Regions from separate parts of the Streptomyces sp. NPDC015242 genome, predicted to be linked through region 3. Evidence: riboswitches for the same ligand, from Rfam matches in the RefSeq annotation. Region 3 holds a riboswitch; each other region holds the start of a gene.
What was found. Region 3 has a riboswitch for thiamine pyrophosphate ahead of thiO (glycine oxidase ThiO). Riboswitches for the same ligand answer to the same signal wherever they lie in the genome.
Positions count from the first base shown of each region.

Region 1: another riboswitch for thiamine pyrophosphate. It lies ahead of thiC (phosphomethylpyrimidine synthase ThiC); the one in region 3 lies ahead of thiO (glycine oxidase ThiO).
Region 2: another riboswitch for thiamine pyrophosphate. It lies ahead of ACF07N_RS05865 (thiamine ABC transporter substrate binding subunit); the one in region 3 lies ahead of thiO (glycine oxidase ThiO).

Region 1 is NZ_JBIBUF010000004.1:193,686-199,024, forward strand. Features, by position in the region: partial or broken gene ACF07N_RS15500 (thiamine biosynthesis protein ThiC) at 1-67, opposite strand, end outside; gene ACF07N_RS15505 (DUF4240 domain-containing protein) at 138-707, shown strand; gene thiC (phosphomethylpyrimidine synthase ThiC) at 887-2,671, opposite strand; TPP riboswitch at 2,664-2,853, opposite strand; gene ACF07N_RS15515 (YibE/F family protein) at 3,635-4,834, shown strand; gene ACF07N_RS15520 (SsgA family sporulation/cell division regulator) at 4,928-5,339, opposite strand, start outside.
Region 2 is NZ_JBIBUF010000002.1:94,977-100,315, reverse strand. Features, by position in the region: gene frr (ribosome recycling factor) at 1-205, shown strand, start outside; gene ACF07N_RS05880 (phosphatidate cytidylyltransferase) at 205-1,377, shown strand; gene ACF07N_RS05875 (SRPBCC family protein) at 1,502-1,951, shown strand; gene rlmN (23S rRNA (adenine(2503)-C(2))-methyltransferase RlmN) at 2,008-3,114, shown strand; TPP riboswitch at 3,139-3,243, shown strand; gene ACF07N_RS05865 (thiamine ABC transporter substrate binding subunit) at 3,368-4,405, shown strand; gene ACF07N_RS05860 (ABC transporter permease) at 4,381-5,339, shown strand, end outside.
Region 3 is NZ_JBIBUF010000009.1:18,774-24,112, reverse strand. Features, by position in the region: gene thiE (thiamine phosphate synthase) at 1-419, opposite strand, end outside; gene ACF07N_RS28175 (Rv2175c family DNA-binding protein) at 715-1,080, opposite strand; gene ACF07N_RS28170 (NAD(P)/FAD-dependent oxidoreductase) at 1,158-2,399, opposite strand; TPP riboswitch at 2,593-2,704, shown strand; gene thiO (glycine oxidase ThiO) at 2,702-3,871, shown strand; gene thiS (sulfur carrier protein ThiS) at 3,868-4,068, shown strand; gene ACF07N_RS28155 (thiazole synthase) at 4,071-4,868, shown strand; gene pknB (Stk1 family PASTA domain-containing Ser/Thr kinase) at 4,954-5,339, shown strand, end outside.

The DNA.
Region 1 (5,339 bases), on a different contig from region 3:
TCGACTTCTGCGCCATGCCCTCCTCGATCTCGGCCCGGCTGCCGCCGTGCTCGCGGCGGATGTCTCTTCATGCTGGACAAGTCCAGACCGGAATCGCGCCGCCCGGTTGTCGTACGCGGCTGGCACAGTGCACCACCATGAAGACTGACCGGTTCTGGAACATCATCGAGTCCGCGCGTTCGTCGGCCGCCAGCTCTGACGTGCCCTTCCATGAGGCCCTGGTGGAACTGCTCGCCGGTAACCCTCCGCAGGAGGTCCTGGAGTACGCCGAACGGTTCGATGAGGTACACGACGCTCTGTACCGCTGGGACGTCTGGGCGGCGGCGTACCTCATCGGCGGCGGCTGCTCCGACGACAGCTTCATGGACTTCCGAGCAGGAGTGATCGCGCTGGGCCAAGGCTGGTACGAGCGTACGGCTCTCGATCCGGACAACCTCGCCGAGCACCCCACTGTCATCGCAGCCGCGAGCGCCCACCGCGACGAGGCACTGTTCTACGAGGAAGTGAACTACGCCGCCGTCGGCGCATTCGAACGCCTTACGGGAAACCCGGATGCCTTCTACGAGGCTTGGGCCAGGTACCAGCCAGTTGCTCATCAGGACACCGATGCAGAAGACATGGGGGGAGACTTCGACTTCGACGACGCGCGTGAAATGCATCAGCGGCTGCCCCATCTGGCGAGGCTCTATCTGGGAACCGGCGACTAGATGGCGCCGAAATCCAGAAATCGGCATAGGAATCGCCGCGATCCACGACCATCGGACCGACGTCGTCGTCCGGCCCCGTCGACAGGAGCTCTGCGAAAGCACGTAGGCAGGTCAGTGCCTTCCAGCGGACAGAACGGCCCACGACTGCACGAGCCGCGGGCCGTCCCACCCGGCTCCGACTAATCAGCCAGCGGCAGATAAACCCGGTTCCCGCTCGCCGCGAACTCCTTCGACTTCTGCGCCATGCCCTCCTCGATCTCGGCCCGGCTGCCGCCGTGCTCGCGGCGGATGTCCTGGGAGATCTTCATGCTGCAGAACTTCGGGCCGCACATCGAGCAGAAGTGGGCCGTCTTGGCGGGCTCCGCCGGCAGGGTCTCGTCGTGGAACTCCCGCGCCGTGTCCGGGTCGAGGGCCAGGTTGAACTGGTCCTCCCACCGGAACTCGAAGCGGGCGTCGGACAGCGCGTCGTCCCACTCCTGCGCGCCCGGGTGTCCCTTGGCCAGGTCGGCCGCGTGCGCGGCGATCTTGTAGGTGATGACGCCGGTCTTGACGTCGTCGCGGTTCGGCAGGCCCAGGTGCTCCTTGGGCGTGACGTAGCACAGCATCGCCGTGCCCCACCAGGCGATCATCGCGGCACCGATGCCGGACGTGATGTGGTCGTACGCCGGGGCGACGTCCGTGGTCAGCGGGCCGAGCGTATAGAACGGAGCTTCATCGCAGATCTCCTGCTGAAGGTCGATGTTCTCCTTGATCTTGTGCATCGGGACATGGCCCGGGCCCTCGATCATGGTCTGTACGCCGAAACGCTTCGCTATCCGGTTGAGTTCCCCGAGCGTCCTCAACTCCGCGAACTGAGCCTCGTCGTTGGCGTCCGCGATCGAGCCGGGGCGCAGGCCGTCGCCCAAGGAGTACGTGACGTCGTACGCGGCGAGGATCTCGCAGAGCTCCTCGAAGTTCTCGTAGAGGAACGACTCCTTGTGGTGGGCGAGGCACCACGCGGCCATGATCGAGCCGCCGCGGGAGACGATGCCGGTCTTGCGGTTCGCCGTCAGCGGTACGTACGCCAGGCGCACGCCTGCGTGGACCGTCATGTAGTCCACGCCCTGCTCGGCCTGTTCGATGACCGTGTCCTTGTAGATCTCCCAGGTCAGTTCCTCGGCCCGGCCGTCGACCTTCTCCAGGGCCTGGTAGAGCGGCACGGTCCCGATGGGGACGGGGGAGTTGCGCAGCACCCACTCGCGCGTGGTGTGGATGTTGCGGCCGGTGGACAGGTCCATGACCGTGTCGGCGCCCCAGCGGGTCGCCCAGGTCATCTTCTCGACCTCCTCCTCGATGGAGGACGTCACGGCCGAGTTGCCGATGTTGGCGTTGACCTTCACCAGGAACCGCTTGCCGATGATCATCGGCTCGATCTCGGGGTGGTTGACGTTGGCCGGGAGCACCGCCCGGCCCGCCGCGATCTCGTCGCGCACGACTTCGGGCGCCACGTTCTCCCGGATGGCCACGTACTCCATCTCGGGCGTGATCTCGCCGCGCCGGGCGTACGCGAGCTGGGTGACGGCCTTGCCGTCCCGGCTGCGGCGCGGCTGGCGCGGCCGTCCGGGGAAGACGGCGTCGAGGTTGCGCAGACCCCCGCGGGGCGAGGTGTGCTTGATGCCGTCGTCCTCGGGGCGGACGGGGCGGCCCGCGTACTCCTCGGTGTCGCCGCGGGCGATGATCCAGTTCTCGCGCAGCGGCGGCAGGCCCCTGCGGACGTCGGTCTCGACGAGCGGATCGGTGTACGGGCCTGATGTGTCGTACAGCGTGACGGACTGCCCGTTGGTGAGATGCACCTGACGGACCGGCACGCGCAGGTCGGGGCGGGTGCCCTCGACGTACGCCTTGTGCCAGCCGATGGACTTCCCGGCCTCCTCGGACTGTCCGTCCTGAACGGAGGCAGGCGTGCGTGCGTCCTTGTTGGTCATGAGACCTACTCCCTACGCCGGCATTACCCGGTAACAGGTTCGGCGGTCGACGCAGCGGCTTCCGTCTGCCGACGTTCCGTGTGAAACATCACTCGACATCGGTGATGTTTCATGTGAAACATCGCTGGGACGGAGGTCAGCGCCCTCTCAGCCCGGTGCTCCGAGCTCCCGCGTGTACAAAAAGGTGCCTCCACGCTAGCGGCAATCTTGGCGCGGTGAACAGAGGGCCCCCGTCGTTCTTGCGATGATCGGGCGGTGACCACGACACAGCGCCCCCCGTACCCCCCGCCCGAACCGCCCCGCGGATCCGGCGCCGGACACGGCGACGGCCCTGGTGGCGGCAGAGAGACCACCGCCGGAGCCGGGAACGGTCCTGCCCGGGGGCAGGACCGTGGGTACGGACCCGGTGCGAGTGCGCGCGCGGGTGCGGGCGGTGGCGAGCCCGGCCCTCAGCAGGCGCCCGGCCCTTCGGCCGGCTACGGAGCCGGTACGGGCGGCGGCTACGCCCCGCGTCCGGGTGACGGGTTCCGTGAGGGATACGGACCGGGTGCAAGCGGCGGCTACGCACCGGGTGAGGACGGTCGCCGGAACCCCGCCTCCCGCGGTGGCGGATACGGCTCCGAGGGCGGACACCGGGCGGCAGGCGAGTACGGCCCCGGAGGCGAGTACGGCTCCCGTGGCGAGTACGGCCCCGGAGGCGGATACGGTTCCGGCTCCCCCGGCCAGGGCGCCGGACCCGGAGGCGGCGGTCAGGGCCCCAGCGGTCACGGCCCCGGCTCCGGAGGGGGCGGTCAGGGCCCCGGAGGAGGTGCCGGGAACGACTCCGGTGGAGGGGACGGCCACGGGCACGGCCACGGGTCCGCTCCCGGCGGTGGACACGGCCACTCACACAGTCACGGTCCGGCCACGCCCGTCTCGGCGCATCTGCGCAAGGTCATCGCGGCGGTCCTGATCCCGTTCGGCGTGGCGGTACTGGTCGGTCTGGCCGTGCTGTGGCCGGGCGGCGCCCCGGCGCACGAGCGCACCGGCGTCGGTTTCGACCGGCAGACCCAGCAGGCGACGGTCACCGAGGTCGTGGAGGTCAGCTGCAAGGAGGCGGGCGCCTCGGGCGTCCCGCCGACCGGTGACACGTCCACCGCCGAAGGCTCCTCCGCGGTGCAGCAGGAGAACGGCACCTGTAAGCGGGCGACGATCCGGGTCGACAGCGGCAAGGACAAGGGCCGCACGTTCACCGAGATCGTCCAGCCCGACCAGTCCCGCCAGTTGCACGAGGGCCAGGAGGTCGTGGTCGCCTACGAGCCGTCCGCGCCCAGGGACCTGCAGTACTCCGTCACGGACGTGAACCGGCGGATGCCCCTGGCGCTGCTCGCCGGCATCTTCGCGGTCGCCGTCGTGGTCGTCGGGCGGCTGAAGGGTGTCATGGCGCTGGTCTCACTGGCCATCAGCTTCCTGGTGCTGAACTTCTTCATCCTGCCCGCGATCCTGCAGGGTTCGAACCCGCTGGTCGTGGCGGTGGTCGGCGCCAGCGCCATCATGCTCATCGCCCTGTACCTGTGTCACGGTCTGTCCGCCCGGACATCCGTGGCGGTGCTCGGCACCCTGGTGTCGCTGCTGCTGATCGGCGTCCTCGGTTCGGTGTTCATCGACTGGGCCGCGCTCACCGGCAACACCGACGACAACACCGGTCTCATCCACGGGCTCTACCCGACGATCGACATGAGCGGTCTGCTGCTCGCCGGCATCATCATCGGCTCACTCGGTGTCCTCGACGACGTGACGGTCACCCAGACCTCGGCGGTCTGGGAGCTGCACGAGGCCAACCCGTCGATGGGCTGGCGCGGTCTGTACCGGGCGGGCATCCGGATCGGCCGCGACCACATCGCCTCGGTCGTCAACACGCTCGTCCTCGCCTACGCGGGTGCCGCGCTGCCGTTGCTGCTGCTGTTCTCGATCGCGCAGAGCGGTGTGGGGACGGTCGCCAACAGCGAACTGGTCGCCGAGGAGATCGTGCGCACGCTGGTCGGTTCGATCGGTCTGGTCGCCTCGGTGCCCGTCACCACGGCGCTGGCCGCGCTGGTGGTGTCGGCGGACCGGCCGGGAGCGGAACCCTCCGCGGAACCCGCCGCCGCGCGCGGGGGGCGGGGACGGCGCCGCAAGCGCTGATCCGCAGGGCGTGGGGGGCGTACGGAGAAGCGTTCCTGCAGAGCGCGGCGGGGTCCGGTGAAGCGTTACGCCACCGTCCCGCCGGCCGAGGTCTCATCCGGCGCCCTGCTCCGCCAGGATGCGGTCGAGGGCCTCGTCGAGGTGGGCGTCGAAGTCGGCGAGCGAACCCTCCTGGCCCAGGGGGACCAGCTTGTCCGTGCGGTCGAGGAAGGCGACCAGCGGTGCCGTCGAGGACCGGAAGAGAGCCTGGTCGCTGCCCACCTGAAGGCGGATCAGCACCTCGCCCAGGGAGTCCGGTTCGACCGGGGTGACGCGCACGTCGCCCTCCCCGCACGGCCGTCCCACGCCGTCGATCAGCAACTCCCGTCCGAAAGCCCAGGTCACCGGGGCGTCACCGGGCAAGTGAAAGGTCAGCCGCACGGCGTAGGGATCGCTGGTCTCATAACGCAGCTCCACCGGAATGCGGAAGGAGAGCTCCTCGGAGACGAGGAAACTCATCATGACC
Region 2 (5,339 bases), on a different contig from region 3:
GGGCAAGGGCGAGGACGCGAAGATCTCGATCCGCTCCGTGCGCCGCAAGGCCAAGGAAGCCATCGACAAGCTGATCAAGGACGGCGAGGTCGGCGAGGACGAGGGCCGCCGTGCGGAGAAGGAGCTCGACGACACCACCGCGAAGTACGTCGCGCAGGTGGACGAGCTCCTGAAGCACAAGGAAGCGGAGCTTCTCGAAGTCTGATGAACGACTCTTCCTGGGGGGCGCCGCCACAGGCCGGGTACTGGGGGCCCACCGATCAAGGGCTCGGCCACGGACCCGCGCAGGGTCATGGCCCGGGGCCTGTGCACGGTCATGGCCACGGGACCGTGCAGGGGCAGGGCCACGGACACGTCCGGGGGGCGGCCCCGGCGGGTCCCGCATACGATGCGCGAGAAGCGCCTCACACTCGCCCCATGCCCATCGTGCCCGACGTAGCCGCACACGGCGGAAACCAGGACGACGACCGGGGGGCCGCTTCGCCGAGCGGCCCCCCGGTCCGGAACGAGACGAACCCGGAGCCCATGCCCGACGCCTCGCAGCCGGCACCCAAGCCGAAGAAGAGCGCGGGTCGCGACCTCAGTGCCGCGATAGGGGTCGGCGTCGGGCTCGGCGCGGTGATCGTCGCCTCGCTGTTCATCGTCAAGGCCGTGTTCGTCGGGGTCGTCGCGGTCGCCGTGGTGGTGGGCCTGTGGGAGCTGACCAAGCGGCTCGACGAACGCAAGGGCATCCGGGCACCGCTCGTGCCGCTCGCGCTCGGCGGTGCCGCGATGGTCGTCGCCGGGTACGTCCGGGGCGCCGAGGGCGCGTGGGTCGCGATGGCGCTCACGGCGCTGGCCGTCCTCGTCTGGCGCATGACGGAACCGCCTGAGAACTACCTCAGGGACGTCACGGCCGGCGTCTTCGCGGCGTTCTACGTGCCGTTCCTGGCGACGTTCGTCGCGATGATGCTGACCGCGGACGACGGCCCGCAGCGGGTGCTCACCTTCCTGCTGCTCACCGTCGTCAGCGACACCGGCGCCTACGCCGTCGGCTGGCGCTTCGGCCGGACGAAGCTCGCGCCGCGCATCAGCCCCGGCAAGACCCGTGAGGGCCTGCTCGGGGCGGTCTCCTTCGCCATGGCCGTGGGCGCGCTGTGCATGCAGTTCCTCATCGACGACGGCGCCTGGTGGCAGGGCCTGGTCCTGGGCCTCGCGGTCGCGGTCAGCGCCACGCTCGGCGACCTCGGCGAGTCCATGATCAAGCGGGACCTCGGCATCAAGGACATGGGCACGCTGCTGCCGGGGCACGGCGGCATCATGGACCGGCTCGACTCGCTGCTGCCGACGGCTCCGGTCGTCTGGCTGCTGCTGGTCCTCTTCGTCGGCTCCGGCTGAGCCGACCGGTACACGTGAGGCGAGCTCCTGCCCGGTCCCGGGCGGGGGCTCGCCGCCGTTTCCGCGGGTGCCGCCGAGGGCCCCGGGTGGGACGATGCAGATATCCCTCCCCGAGGAGGCCATCGTGTCCGCCATCAAGGAAACCGTCGACGTCGACTGCCGTCCCGAGGACGTCTACGACTACGTCACGAACACCGAGAAGATGCCGGAGTGGCAGCTGAGCGCCGTGTCCGCGGAGCGCCTCGACGAAGGGCCCGTCGGCGTCGGCACCCGGGTCCGCGTCACCCGGCACGTCGGCCGTCGTGTCATGCCGATGACCATGGAGGTCACCGAGTACGACCCGCCGCACAGCTGGGGCATGCGCGGGGTCGACGGCCCGGTCCGCGCCCGGGTGCACGGCGAGGTCGAGCCGTTCGACGAGGGCCGCCGCTCCCACGTCACGATCGCCGTCGACTTCGAGGGCCACGGCGTCGGAAAGGCCCTGGTCCCGCTCGTCGTCCGTCCCCAGGTCCGCAAGGAGCTGCCGCGCAATGAGCGGCTGCTGAAGGAGCGGCTGGAGCACGCGGGCGGATAGGCCGGGGCGCCCGATGCCGCGGGTCACCCGATTTGATCTGCGACACTGGTACAGCCATGCCTAAGCCCGGAGAACTCACTTTCGTAGCCCCGCGCGGAGCCAAGAAGCCGCCGCGGCATCTCGCCGATCTCACTCCTGCCGAGCGCAAGGAGGCCGTCGCTGCTGCCGGGGAGAAGCCGTTTCGCGCCAAGCAGCTCTCGCAGCACTACTTCGCGCGGTACGCGCACGATCCGGAGCAGTGGACCGACATCCCGGCCGGGTCCCGCGAGCGGCTGCGGGAAGCGCTGCTGCCCGAGCTGATGACCGTCGTGCGGCACCTGTCGACCGACCAGGGCACCACGCGCAAGACCCTGTGGCGGCTGTTCGACGGGACGCTCGTCGAGTCCGTGCTGATGCGCTACCCGGACCGGGTGACCATGTGCATCAGCTCGCAGGCCGGATGCGGGATGAACTGCCCGTTCTGCGCGACGGGGCAGGCGGGTCTCGACCGGAACCTGTCCACCGCCGAGATCGTGCACCAGATCGTGGACGGGATGCGCGCCCTCAGGGACGGCGAGGTGCCCGGCGGTCCCGCGCGGCTCAGCAACATCGTCTTCATGGGCATGGGCGAGCCGCTCGCCAACTACAACCGGGTCATCGGGTCCATCCGGCGGCTCACCGACCCCGAGCCCGACGGGCTGGGGCTCTCGCAGCGCGGCATCACCGTCTCGACGGTCGGGCTCGTCCCGGCCATCCACCGGTTCGCCGACGAGGGCTTCAAGTGCCGCCTCGCCATCTCGCTGCACGCCCCGGACGACGAGCTGCGCGACACCCTCGTGCCGGTGAACACGCGCTGGAAGGTGCGCGAGGTGCTGGACGCCGGCTTCGAGTACAGCGCCAAGTCCGGGCGCCGGCTGTCCATCGAGTACGCCCTCATCCGGGACATCAACGACCAGGCCTGGCGCGGCGACCGGCTCGGCCGGATGCTCAAGGGCCGTCCCGTGCACGTCAACCTCATCCCGCTCAACCCGACGCCGGGGTCGAAGTGGACGGCCTCGCGGCCGGAGGACGAGAAGGCGTTCGTGGAGGCCATCGCCGCGCACGGTGTGCCGGTGACGATCCGGGACACCCGTGGTCAGGAGATCGACGGGGCGTGTGGTCAGCTCGCGGCCACCGAACGGTAGTCTGATCGCCGTACCCACACCTTCATATTCCGACAGGGGAGCGCCACAGCGCTGAGAGTGCGGCACGGCCGCAGACCCTCCGAACCTGGCCCAGGTCATTCTGGGTAGGGAGATCGGTCATCACTCGAGCTGTTGCGCCCTGCCCGGGACCTCGGACGTCCCGGGCGGGGCCGCGTCTTCTCCTGGTCACTCCAGGAGGAATCCAGTGATCCACACCATCAAGCGGCTGACGGCGACGGTCGTCGGACTCGGCATGGCCGGCACGCTCGCCGCGTGCGGCTCGTCCGGCGGCGACGAGGCCTCCGGCGACTCCAAGACCGTGACGCTCGTCAGCCACGACTCGTGGGCCGCGTCCAAGGACGTGATCGCGGCGTTCGAGAAGCAGTCCGGCTACAAGGTCCGCGTCCTCGAGGACGGCGACGCCGGGCAGGCCGTGAACAAGGCCATCCTGACCAAGGACAACCCGCAGGGCGACGTCTTCTTCGGCGTCGACAACACCCTGCTGTCCCGCGCCCTCGACAACGGCCTGTTCCAGCCGTACCGGGCGAAGGGCTCGGAGCGGATCAAGGCCGAGTACCGGGCCGATCCGGAGCGGCACCGTGTCACGCCCGTCGACACCGGCGACATCTGCGTCAACTACGACAAGAAGTACTTCGCCGACCGCGACCTGGAACCGCCGCGCAGCTTCGACGACCTGGCCAAGCCCGCGTACAAGAACCTGCTGGTCACCGAGAACGCCTCCGCGTCCTCGCCCGGCCTCGGCTTCCTGCTCGGCACCGTCGCACGGTACGGGGACGACGGCTGGGAGGGCTACTGGCTGAAGCTCAAGGCCAACGGCGTGAAGGTCGTCGACGGTTGGGAGCAGGCCTACAACGAGGAGTTCTCCGGCTCCGCCGGCGGCAGGAAGGCCAAGGGCGACCGGCCGCTCGTCGTGTCGTACGCCTCCTCGCCGCCCGCCGAGGTCCTCTTCGCCGACCCCAGGCCTGGCACCGCCCCGACCGGGGTGGCCGAGGGCACCTGCTTCCGGCAGGTCGAGTACGCCGGTCTGCTGAGCAACGCCCGCAACGCCGAGGGCGGCAAGGCCCTGCTCGACTTCCTGGTCGGCAAGCGGTTCCAGGAGGACATGCCGCTCAACATGTTCGTCTACCCGGTGACGGAGGATGCCCAGGTGCCGCCGGAGTTCGGGAAGTACGGGCCGCAGGCGAAGGCCCCGGAGACCATGGACCCGGCGAAGATCGCCGACCGCCGTGACCAGTGGGTCAAGTCGTGGACCTCGCTCGTCCTCAAGTGACCGGCCGCACGCGGGGCGCGGCGGCGCGGCTCGGTCTGCTGGCCGTGCCCGTCGCGTTCTTCGCGGTCTTCTTCGCCTACCCCGTCGCCGCGATCGTCGCGCGCGGTCTGAAGGCCGACGGGGTGTGGCACCCCGGGCGGATCGCGGAGGTGCTCGCACAGTCCGACGTGCGGCACGTCCTGTGGTTCACCACCTGGCAGGCGCTCGTCTCCACCGCGCTCACCCTGCTGCTCGCGCTCCCCGGCGCGTACGTCTTCGCGCGCCTGGAGTTCCCCGGCAAGCAGGTGCTGCGGGCGGTCGTCACCGTGCCGTTCGTGCTGCCCACGGTCGTCGTCGGCACGGCGTTCCTGGCGCTGGTCGGGCGCGGGGGGCTGCTCGACGAGCTGTGGGGCGTACGGCTGGACACCACCGTGTGGGCGATCCTGCTCGCCCACGTCTTCTTCAACTACGCGGTCGTCGTGCGGACCGTCGGCGGGCTCTGGGCGCAGCTGGACCCGCGGCAGGAAGAGGCCGCGCGGATGCTCGGCGCGTCCCGTGCGCGAGCCTGGCGGCAGGTCACCCTGCCGGCCCTCGCCCCGGCCGTGGCGGCCGCCGCGCTCATGGTTTTCCTGTTCACCTTCACCTCCTTCGGGGTCGTCCAGATCCTCGGCGGGCCCACCTTCTCCACCTTGGAGGTGGAGATCTACCGGCAGACCTCCGAGATCTTCGACCTGTCCACGGCGGCCGTGCTGACGCTGATCCAGTTCGGCGCGGTGGGCGCGATCCTCGCCCTGCACGCCTGGACCGTACGGCGGCGCGAGACCGCGCTGCGGCTGGTGGACCCGTCCGTGACCGCGCGCCGGCCGCGCGGCGCCGGGCAGTGGGCGCTGCTGGGCGGGGTCCTCGCCACCGTCGCCGTCCTGCTCCTGCTGCCGCTCGCCGTGCTGGTGCAGCG
Region 3 (5,339 bases):
CCGGTGCAGAAGTAGTCCACGCCGTCCTGCGCGGCGGCCGCCGCGGCCTCGGACTCGGCGTGGGTGGAGCGGCCGATCAGGACGTCGTCGCCGAGGATCGCGCGGGCCGCGGGGACCGGCAGGTCGCCCTGGCCGAGATGGAGCACGTCGGAGCGGGCGGCGTGGGCGACGTCCGCGCGGTCGTTGACCGCGAGCAGCTTGCCGTGCCGGGCGCAGGCGTCGGCGAAGACCGCCAGGTGCTCCAGCTCCTCGGCGGCCTCCATGCCCTTGTCCCGCAGCTGCACGATGTCGACGCCGCCGGCCAGCACGGCGTCCAGGAACTCCGGGAGATCGCCCTGCCGCCTGCGCGCGTCGGTGCACAGGTACAGCCGGGCGTCGGCGAGCCGGTCGCGGGCGGTGGTGGCGGCGGTGCCGGGCATGGGTGCGTCCCCCTGGAGGTCGGTGCCGCGGGTGCGCCCGCGGTACGTCGGTGCCGTACGGGTGCGTGCGTGTGCGGTGCGGGAAGGTCCGGTCCGCCACGACGCCTCGGGCACCCTACGCCCCCCTCGGCCGGCGGCGGCCGGACGGCCGTGCCCGCGCGGCCCCGCACGGGCGGCCCCGCACGGGCGCGAGCCCGCCCCTGGCCGTGACCCCACGGGCCACGGCCCCACGCGGGCGTTGTTCGGGTCCGGCCCCGCTCACGCGGTGCCGGACGGTTGTTCGGTCGGGGTCGGGTCAGACCGCGAGCGCCTGGGCGCGGCGCTTCACCTCCGTGCCGCGATTCTCGCGGAGGGCCTGCGCCGGGGTGCCGGGCAGGGAGGGGTCGGGGGTGAACAGCCACTCCAGCATCTCTTCGACCGTGAAGCCGTCGTCCCGCAGGAGCGTCAGGGTCCCGGACAGGCCCTTGACGACCTTGTCCCCGTCGATGAAGTCCGCGGGGACGTGCAGCGCGCGGTTCTCACCGCGGCGCACGGCGATGAGCTGGCCCTCCTTGACCAGCTGCCGCACGCGCGTCACCTCGACGCCGAACTGTTCGGCGATGTCGGGGAGGGTGAGCCAGGCTGGGACGAGAGCATCGATCTTTGCGTCAATCTCGGTCACGGAACCAGCCTGCCATCCGCCACCGACAGTCGGAAGTCGGCCCGGTCCACCCGGGCGGCCGCACCGGCTCGCGGGCCCTACGCCACGGCCGCCTTCATCGGCCGTGCCGGGTCCGCCAGCAGCACCGGGTTCATCGGCGCGCCCGACTCGATCAGCCGGCGGCCCTGCGCCAGATCCCGGGGCCGGCCCACCGCCAGCAGCGCGACCATCCGCCCGCCGCGCAGCCAGCACACCGTCCAGGCCGGGCCGGACGGGTCGCCGCGCCACAGGGTGGTGTCGGCGTCCGCGTGGTGACCGGCGTACTGCACGAACCGCCCGAACTGCTCGGACCAGAAGTACGGGACGGGATCGTAGACGGCCGATGTCTCACCCGTGGCGCGGCCGACGATGTTCGCGGCGACCGTGCGGGGTCCCTGGAGCGCGTTGTCCCAGTGGTGCACCAGCAGGCGCTCGCCGTACCGCCCCGAGGGGAAGGAGGCGCAGTCGCCGACGGCGTACACGTCCGGCCGGGAGGTGCGCAGGTGCTCGTCGGCCAGGACCTCGCCGTGGTCGCCGAGCCGGATCCCGGAACCGGCCAGCCAGGACGTCGCCGGGCGCGCGCCGATGCCGACCACGACCGCGCCCGCGGGCAGCCGCGTACCGTCCCGGAGCACCACCGCTCCGGGCTCGACGCGCTCCACGCGCGCGTGTGTGCGCAGTTCCACGCCCGCGTCGGCGTACCAGCCGGTCATCGGGGCGGCGACCTCGGCGGGCAGCGCTCCGGCCAGCGGCCGTTCCGCGGCCTCCACGACCGTGACCGCGCAGCCCGCCTCACGCGCGGCGGTGGCGAACTCCGCGCCGATCCAGCCCGCGCCGACGACCACGATGTCGTGCTGGCGGGCGAGCACCGGCCGCAGCCGCTCGGCGTCGTCCAGGGTGCGCAGCAGGTGCACGCCGGGCACGCCCTCCGTGCCGGGCAGCCGGACCGGTTCGGCGCCGGTGGCCAGGACCAGGACGTCGTAGGGCACGGGCCCGTCCTCGGTGTCCAGTTCGTGCTCGGCGGGGCGCACGCCCATCACCTCGCAGCCGAGCCGCAGTTCGATACCGAGGGCCTCGAAGTCGACGTCGAAGGCGGAGCCCTCGGACTTGCCGAGCAGGACGGCCTTGGACAGCGGCGGCCGGTCGTAGGGCTGGTGGGGCTCGGCGCCGATCAGCAGCACCGTGCCGGGAAAGCCCCGCTCGCGCAGCGCGACCGCGGTCTGCACACCGGCCATCCCCGCGCCCGCCACGACCACGCGCGCCGGCCCGGACGACCCTGGTTCCTGCGTCTGCTCGCTCACCTGATCACCATAGTCAACTGACATTCCGTCAGTCAGTGCCCCTGCGCCGTGACCTGCTCCACAGCGCCCGTCCCGCCGCCCGGGTCCGTCCTTGCGCATACCCGGAAACGGGCCGTGTACGACGCCGCCGCGGCCGGTTGCGCACGGAGGCTCCCTTACCGCCCCCCGCGGCGTCCGGCTAGGGTGGTCCGCGCAGAGCACTCGCGGGAGCCCGGACGCACCGGGCTGAGAGGGAGGCTGGCGGCCTCCGACCGTACGAACCTGATCCGGGTCATGCCGGCGAAGGGAGGGGCTGGACGCCCATGTCGCGCACGCGAACCTCAGACGTCCTCGTCATCGGGGGCGGGATCATCGGGCTGGTCACGGCCTGGCGTGCCGCGCAGCGCGGTCTCGCCACGGCGGTGGTGGACCCCGAGCCGGGCGGCGGGGCCGCGCAGGTGGCGGCCGGCATGCTGGCCGCCGTCACGGAGCTGCACTACGGCGAGCAGACCCTGCTCGGCCTGAACCTGGCCTCCGCCCGGCGCTACCCGGACTTCGCGGCCGAGCTCACCGAGCTGACCGGCCACGACCTCGGCTACCGCCGCTGCGGCACCCTCGCCGTCGCCCTGGACGCCGACGACCGGGCCCATCTGCGCGAGCTGCACGCCCTGCAGGAGCAGTCGGGGCTGGACTCCCAGTGGCTGTCGGGGCGTGAGTGCCGGCGTCTGGAGCCGATGCTCGCGCCGGGCGTGCGCGGGGGCCTGCGCGTGGACGGCGATCACCAGATCGACCCCCGGCGGCTGGCCGGGGCGCTGGTCGCCGCCTGTGAACAGGCCGGTGTGGTCTTCCACCGGGTGTGGGCCGAGCGGCTCACCGTGACCGGTGAGCGGGCCACGGGCGCCGTCACGGCCGACGGGACCGGGCTGGGCGCCGGGCAGGTGGTGCTGGCCGGGGGCAGTCTGAGCGGACGCCTGGCCGGGATCCCGCAGGAGGTCCTGCCGCCCGTACGGCCCGTGAAGGGGCAGGTCCTGCGGCTGACCATGCCGCGGCGGCACGGGCCGTTCCTCAGCCGGACCGTGCGCGCGGTGGTGCGCGGCAGCCATGTCTACCTGGTGCCGCGCGAGAGCGGCGAGCTGGTCGTCGGGGCGACCAGCGAGGAACTGGGCTGGGACACCACCGTCACCGCGGGCGGCGTCTACGAACTGCTGCGCGACGCCCACGAGCTGGTCCCGGGCATCACCGAGCTGCCGCTCACCGAGACCCGCGCCGGGCTGCGCCCCGGCTCCCCCGACAACGCGCCCCTGCTCGGCCCGGCCGGCCTGGACGGCCTGCTGCTGGCCACCGGGCACCACCGCAACGGCGTCCTGCTCACTCCGGTGACCGGCGACGCCCTGGCGCACGCCCTGACCACGGGTGAACTCCCCGAGGAGGCCCGCCCCTTCACCCCCCGGCGCTTCAGTACCGCCACCGCACTCACGGAGCAGCCCGCATGAACATCTCCGTCAACGGCGAGCCCCGGGACGTCCGGCCCGGCACGGCTCTCGACACCGTCGTGAAGTCGCTCACCGCATCGCCCTCGGGAGTGGCCGCCGCCCTCAACGAGACCGTCGTCCCGCGCGCCCAGTGGCCGTCCACGCCCCTCGCCGAGGGAGACCGCGTGGAAGTCCTGACCGCCGTCCAAGGAGGCTGACCATGGCCGACGACCCGTTCGTCCTCGGGGACCTGTCCCTCACCTCCCGTCTGATCATGGGCACGGGCGGAGCGCCCAGCCTCGACGTCCTGGAGCGGTCGCTGGTGGCGTCCGGGACGGAGCTGACGACGGTCGCGATGCGCCGCGTGAACCCCTCGGTGCACGGCTCGGTGCTGTCCGTCCTCGACCGGCTCGGCATCCGGGTGCTGCCCAACACCGCGGGCTGCTTCACCGCCGGCGAGGCCGTCCTCACGGCCCGCCTCGCGCGCGAGGCCCTCGGCACCGACCTGATCAAGCTGGAGGTCATCGCCGACGAGCGCACGCTGCTGCCGGACCCGATCGAGCTGCTGGAGGCGGCCGAGACGCTGGTCGACGACGGCTTCACGGTGCTGCCGTACACCAACGACGACCCCGTGCTGGCCCGCAGGCTGGAGGACGTGGGCTGCGCGGCGGTCATGCCGCTCGGCTCGCCCATCGGCTCCGGGCTCGGCATCCGCAACCCGCACAACTTCCGGCTGATCGTCGAGCAGGCGCGCGTGCCGGTGATCCTGGACGCGGGGGCGGGGACGGCCTCGGACGCGGCCCTGGCGATGGAGCTGGGGTGCGCGGGTGTGATGCTCGCCTCGGCGGTGACGCGGGCGCAGGAGCCGGTGCTGATGGCCGACGCCATGCGGCATGCCGTGGAGGCGGGGCGGCTGGCCCACCGCGCGGGCCGGATCCCGCGGCGGCATTTCGCGGAGGCGTCGTCGCCGGCGGAGGGCATGGCCGCGCTGGATCCGGAGCGTCCCGCCTTCGGATAGGGGACACGTCACAGGACGGCTGCAGTCCCGCCCCGAATCCGCCGGGCGGGCGGGGCTGTCGGTCGTGGCTCGTAGACTCCCCTGCGTGGACACGACCCTTCAGGACCCCTTGGTCGGGCAGGTGCTCGACGGCCGGTACCGCGTCGACGCGCGGATCGCGGTCGGCGGGATGGCCACGGTCTACCGGGCCGTGGACACCCGCCTCGACCGGGTTCTCGCGCTCAAGGTGATGCACCCCTCCCTCGCGGTCGACGTCTCGTTCGTCGAGCGGTTCATCCGCGAGGCGAAGTCGGTCGCCCGGCTGGCTCACCCGAACGTCGTGCAGGTGTTCGACCAGGGCACCGACGGTTCGTACGTCTACCTGGCCATGGAGTACGTCGCGGGCTGCACCCTGCGGGACGTGCTGCGCGAGCGCGGGGCGCTCCAGCCGCGGGCCGCCCTGGACATCGTGGAGCCGGTGCTGGCCGCCCT